Linked DNA regions of Ketobacter alkanivorans. The protein of the gene in region 1 interacts with the protein of each later gene in a pairwise test. Links are inferred from orthologs where the notes say so. Each region holds a gene or a part of one and is shown on either strand. Other genes may lie near its edges.

What was found.
Region 2: the proteins of Kalk_RS18995 (region 1) and Kalk_RS03950 interact in binary tests that used the Escherichia coli proteins (3 or more experiments, as listed by UniProt). The link is inferred for Ketobacter alkanivorans from one-to-one orthologs.

Annotation. Positions count from the first base shown.
Region 1 is NZ_CP022684.1:4,436,059-4,439,212, forward strand. The notes cover bases 1-2,827. They hold Kalk_RS18995 (protein phosphatase CheZ), read left to right. Parts: upstream 1-942; coding sequence 943-1,713; downstream 1,714-2,827. Other genes in these bases: Kalk_RS18985 (RNA polymerase sigma factor FliA), read left to right, coding at 1-352; cheY (chemotaxis response regulator CheY), read left to right, coding at 521-907; Kalk_RS19000 (chemotaxis protein CheA), read left to right, coding at 1,726-2,827. Also shown: more of Kalk_RS19000, read left to right, coding at 2,828-3,154.
Region 2 is NZ_CP022684.1:955,393-958,618, forward strand. What follows is about bases 287-3,185. They hold Kalk_RS03950 (chemotaxis protein CheA), read right to left. Parts: upstream 2,864-3,185; coding sequence 710-2,863; downstream 287-709. Other genes in these bases: Kalk_RS03945 (chemotaxis protein CheW), read right to left, coding at 287-680; Kalk_RS03955 (response regulator), read right to left, coding at 2,868-3,185. In the rest of the region: Kalk_RS03940 (CheR family methyltransferase), read right to left, coding at 1-72; more of Kalk_RS03945, read right to left, coding at 129-286; more of Kalk_RS03955, read right to left, coding at 3,186-3,226. UniProt on the Escherichia coli protein: Involved in the transmission of sensory signals from the chemoreceptors to the flagellar motors. CheA is autophosphorylated; it can transfer its phosphate group to either CheB or CheY.

The DNA.
Region 1 (3,154 bases):
CCTTGGCATTTCCATGGAAGAGTACCACGCCATGTTGCAAGACAGCATGGCGACACGGCTGTTCAGCCTCAATGAGCTTGAATCCGTCGAAGACAACATTACCACCGGGTTGCAGCAAGAACAGGCTCACAACCCCCTGGATGACCTCCAAAGTGGGGTATTCCGCACCCACCTGGCCCGCGCGATTGAACAGTTACCTGAGCGGGAGCAATTGGTCATATCCCTTTACTACGACGAAGAACTAAATCTTAAGGAAATCGGGCAGGTACTGGGAGTTAGCGAATCTCGTGTCAGCCAAATTCACAGTCAGGCCGCCCAACGATTGCGCGCCCGTCTACAAGAGTGGCTTTGATTCTTCTACAAAAACTGGATCACACCAAATCTGCTACTAGACTTAAGCGGTAGAGACTGTTGAAAGGCCCGGAAACCGTCAGCTTATCGCTGGTTGGGGCATTTAACAGCCAGTTACAGCAGTAGTTTGCTTAACAGACGTAGTGAACTGGGTTCATTGGAGGCAACCTTGGACAAGAATATGAAAATTCTCATTGTTGATGACTTTTCCACGATGAGACGCATTATCAAGAACCTGCTACGCGACCTTGGGTTCACCAATACCCAGGAAGCCGACGACGGAAGTTCTGCTTTGCCATTACTGAAAGCCTCGGATTTTGACTTTCTTATTACAGATTGGAATATGCCGGGAATGACGGGTATAGACCTGCTGAAGGCGGTGCGTGCGGATGAAAAGCTGCAGAGCCTACCTGTATTGATGGTGACAGCTGAAGCCAAGCGAGAGCAGATCATCGAAGCCGCGCAAGCTGGCGTTAACGGCTATGTTGTGAAGCCCTTCACCGCTCAGGCATTGAAAGAAAAGATCGAGAAGATCTTTGAGCGGGTAGATGCATAGCACTATTCACCGTTAACGGCAGATGTGAGATTAGCATGACGGAGCAAGCTCAGCAGGACAGTTTGGTGGAGTACGCCAAAACCCTGGTTGAACAACTGGAAAGTGGTGATGCGAAGGAGGCGATGCGAACCATCTCCTCTTTGCACCAGCAGCGGGATCAGGTGTTGTTTCAAGAAGTTGGAAAGTTGACCCGTAGCCTGCATGAGTCAATCAAAAACTTTGCGATTGATACCAGTGACAGCGTGATGCGCGATGAAATGTCGCGTATGCAGGATGCATCCCAGCGATTGAATTATGTCATCGAAAAAACAGAACAGGCGGCTAACAAAACTATGGACATGGTGGAGCACACCATGCCGGTTTCTGGTCACCTGCGGGAAAGTGCCCAATCCCTGAAAGAGGAGTGGGACAAACTTATGCGCCGTGAAATGAGCGCAGATGAGTTTCGACAGTTAACGAAAAAAGTGGATGGTTTTTTAGTAACTGCAGTGGCAGATGCATCCACAATTGACTCCAATCTTTCCAACATCATGCTGGCGCAGGATTTTCAAGATCTGACCGGTCAGGTGATCAAGCGAGTCATTCAGCTAGTAAAAGAAGTAGAAGATAACCTGGTGAATCTGGTGGCAATGGCGAGCACCATTGATCAGATTACCGGTGCTAAACATGAACTTCCCCAGAAAGACATGAAGGCTAATGAGGCAGATATTGGACCCGAGGGGCCAATTATGAATCCAGAGGCGCGAGAAGATGTTGTCTCGGGTCAGGATGATGTGGATGCCTTGTTATCCAGTCTTGGGTTTTAGAGGAGTTAGGGGATGAGCTTCGAAGGTGATGAAGAAATACTACAGGACTTCCTGGTTGAGGCCGGGGAGATACTGGAAGTACTGTCAGAACAACTGGTTGATCTGGAAAACCGACCCGACGACGCTGATCTTCTAAACGCAATATTCCGAGGATTTCACACAGTAAAAGGTGGGGCAGGGTTTCTGCAATTGGACACCCTGGTGGATCTTTGTCACGCGGCAGAAAACATATTCGATTTGTTGCGTAATGGAAAGTTGTCGATCAATGCAGAATTAATGGACGTAGTGTTGCAGGCGCTGGACGCTGTGAACAGTATGTTCGAGCAGGTTCATGGCCGCCAGTATCCAGATCCTGCTGATCCTGCCTTGATGAATGCGCTACATGCCATTTTGCAGGGTGATACACCGGCTGCTCCTACAGCGGAGCCTGCAGCTGAGGAAGCTCCCGTTGCCAGTGAAGCGGCTGATAAAGGCGATATCACTGACGAAGAGTTCGAGCAGTTTTTGGATGCGCTGGACGAAGGCAAAGACAAGGCACCAGCAGCACCGGCTACCAATACATCAGATGGAATAGATTTGTTTGGCGAAGATGATGAAGTCGCCGCCGCCTCGGCTTCAACCTCTGACGAAATCACAGAAGATGAATTTGAAGCGCTGTTGGATCAGTTGCATGGTAAAGGCAAGATTGGTGGAGCTGCTGCTGCGGCCGCCGAGCCAGAGCCGGCTGCTGCAACTGGCTCCGACGAAATATCAGATGACGAATTTGAATCCCTGTTAGATGAATTGCATGGCAAAGGTCGACACGGCGGTACACCAAAAACTGAGGGCGATGAAGGTGAACCTGCAGCGGCAAGTACTGATGGCCAATTAATCAGCGACGATGAATTTGAATCCCTGTTAGATGAGTTGCATGGTAAGGGTAAAGGGCCTACTACCGGAGCAGTCGAGGAGAAAGCACCAGCTGCACCTGCCGCAAGTAAGTCAGCGACACCTGCCCCTGCCGCAAAAGCGCCTGCACAGCCATCATCGCCGCCTCAGGCTGCGCCGAAAAAAGCAGAGGCACCCACTGCCAAGCCTGCAGCCACTGCCAGCCCAGCCAAAAAAGAGGCTGTTGCCCGCGGAGCCGCGCCGCCAAAAGAGGCTCCGGCTGCTGCAGAAAATACGGTTCGCGTTGATACCAAGCGCCTCGATGACATCATGAATATGGTGGGCGAGCTGGTATTGGTACGAAACCGCCTGGTGCGTTTAGGCTTGCGAACCGCCGATGAAGATCTGGCAAAAGCCGTTGCCAACCTGGATGTGGTCACCGGCGATCTGCAAACCGCAGTCATGAAAACCCGGATGCAGCCGATCAAGAAGGTATTCGGTCGCTTCCCTCGCGTTGTTCGGGATTTGGCACGTAACCTGAAAAAAGAAATCACCTTGGAATTGGAAGGTGAGG
Region 2 (3,226 bases), 3.5 Mb from region 1 along the record:
CATAGGAAATTCGCGCAGGGCAAATGACTTCGCAGATTTTCCAGTTTCTTTAATTGCATTCATCGTTTGCATGCATGCAGCTCTTCATCCAATGAAGTGGTATACGTAGCAACACGGCTAGTGGCTGTTCAACGTGCGTCTTTTAGCTCTTTAATAGCACTGATGGATACTTCCGGTATGGAGTCCGAACCAAGCAACTCGTTTATATCCAGAAGAATAACCATTTTGTTATTAACATTTACCAGGCCTTTAATGTAGAGCGTATTAACGTGATCGCCTAGGTCAGGAGCAGACTTCATTTCCTCTGCTGATAAGCTGTAAACATCGCTTACCGCATCAACAACAATACCCATAATTCTGGAACCCTTTGCGGTAGCAACCTTCAAAACAATAACGACTGTTAGAGGCCCATATTCGACGTTCTTAAGCCCAAACCGTTGCCTAAGATCGACTATTGGCACAATGGTTCCGCGCAGATTGATTACGCCCTTAACATGAGGAGGCGAATTGGGAATAGGGGTAACACTCTCCCAACCTCGAATCTCCTGGACACTCAATATATCTACACCGTATTCCTCACTGGCCATAATAAATGTGAGATATTGGTCGGTCTGATCATTATCCTTTGACGTTATCTCAACATCGTTACTGTCATAAATACGTTCTTCTGCCGCGCCCATAATTCAGCCTCCTGTAGAGCCGTTACTGCTTACGCTGCCCGAATTTTGCTTGAAACCAATTTCAAGCCATTCTTAGACTGCTGTCTTACACCAGCCATATGAATAAGATCGGTAATATCTAGTATCAGTGATACTGTTCCATCACCAAGAATGGTAGCACCGGAAATCCCATCCACTTTTTTATAGTTGGATTCCATGCTCTTAATCACCACCTGTTGCTGGCCAAGCAAATCGTCAACAACCAGCGCAACTTTCGAATTTCCAACTTCAACCACCACCAGTAAGCTTTCAGACAGATTATCGCTAATGGGATCAACACCAAAAACTTCGCATAATTTGATGATAGGTATGTACTCATCACGCAGACGAAACACATCACAACCACCGGCAACGTGATTAACCAGCTCCATATTTGGCTGCAATGACTCCACAATAGAAACCAATGGAATGATGTAAGTTTGGTTGCCAATATTGATAAGCTGGCCATCCAAAATTGCCAAAGTCAGCGGCAAACGTATAGTAAAAGTGCTTCCCTTTCCCGCTACCGATCGCACTTCGATACTGCCATTTAACTCAAGTATATTACGTCGCACCACATCCATTCCTACTCCGCGACCGGATACATCCGTCACCTTTTCCGCAGTAGAAAATCCTGGCTGAAATATCAGCTCCTGGATTTGTTCATCAGTAAGAATTTCGCTCTCACCAATCACCCCATTCGCTCTGGCTTTTGCAAGAATTCTCTCACTATTAAGGCCCTTACCATCATCAATTATCTCAATTATGATGTTGCCGCCCTGATGAAATGCGTTGAGAGTAATCGTGCCTGTCTCCGATTTACCAGCCGCACGACGTTCTTCCGGCAACTCAAGACCATGATCAAGCGCATTACGCACCAAATGAACCAGTGGATCGCCAATTTTTTCCATGACTGTTTTGTCAAGTTCGGTGCTTTCGCCTAATAATTTGAGATCGATTTTCTTACCCAACTGCTTGGAAAGATCGCGCACCATGCGAGGAAAGCGACTGAACGTGAAGCTAATGGGAAGCATGCGTATACGCATAACACTTTCCTGAAGCTCACGAGTATTATGCTCTAGCTGAGCAAGCCCCTCCTGAAGCTTCTGAAGCTTATCCATATCAAATTCATTGCCCAGCTGCCCCAGCATGGACTGAGTTATGACCAGCTCCCCAACGAGGTTTACCAGACTGTCGATCTTTTCGATCGACACACGGATCGACGTAGACTCTGAGCTTTTCCCTGAATCCTTTTGCGCAGCAGCCTTTTGGGTTGGCGCTTTTATGTCCTTCTTGGGCAATTTTTCTGATTCAGGTTGCTCAACAGCCTGCTCTGCCGGAACGCCGCCGGGCAGGGCTCCTGCATCAAGGTCAACAACTGATGATTGACTAGGTAGTTCACCAAACAACCCCGCTGTTGCTAAGATGGTAATATCAGACTCATCTACAACCCATTCGAATATTTCTTCAATATCCGACTTGGGTTTTACTGTAGTTAAATACATCTCCCAGCTTAGATGACATTCTTCCGGGTTCAAGACTGGAATATCGGGCAATTTGGATAGGTTTGCCTTAACATCCAGCTCACCCAGTTCTGCCAGTTCCCTAAACATTCGCAGCGGTTCATTGCCAGTTCTCAATAGATTCCCATCTGGCACGAACTTTATATTCCAGGTTACTTCCTCAGCCGACTCTGCCTCTAGTGTGGGTGCCATTTGTGACGTAGCAACGTCGGCGGCACCCGCAGCAGAAGCATCAGTTGAGGACGTCGGTTCACGCCCTTCAAGAATATCATTGAACGCCTGAATCAAAACCTTCGACTGCTCTGTATCCACCGCCTCTTTTGCCTGCAGCGCAGTCAACATACTGTGCAAACAATCTACTGACTGCAGCAACAGATCAACATGGTCAGGAAGCAACTGGCGCGAACCCTCACGCACTTGATCAAGTAGCGTCTCAAGAACGTGAGTAAACTCTGCAACCTCCGTAAACCCAAACGTGCTGCTACTGCCTTTGATGGAATGAGCCGCACGAAAAATACTATTAATCGTCTCTGAATCAACGTTCTCGCAATCAAGATCCAGCAGGCTTGACTCCATCACCTGCAAGCCTTCGAAACTTTCCTCAAAGAATACCTGGTGGAACTGACTCAGATCGATACTCATAGTGCTATCCCAGTACTTTTTTGATGGTGTTCAACAGCTGATCTGGATTAAACGGCTTCACAATCCACCCTGTCGCCCCCGCCGCCTTGCCCTCACTTTTTTTATCAGCCGCAGACTCAGTGGTTAACATCAGGATGGGCGTAAATTTGTAATTGGGAAGTGTCCTTAGGTTTTTTATAAGGGCTATTCCGTCCATAACCGGCATATTCACATCAGACAGAACCAAATCGACACCACCCTGCTTGGCCTTGTTGAATGCATCCTGCCCATCGCAGGCTTCAACCACCTCATAGCCCGCCCCCTGCAAAGTAAAGCTGACCATTTGACGCATGGAAGCGCTATCATCGACAGCTAGTATCTTAG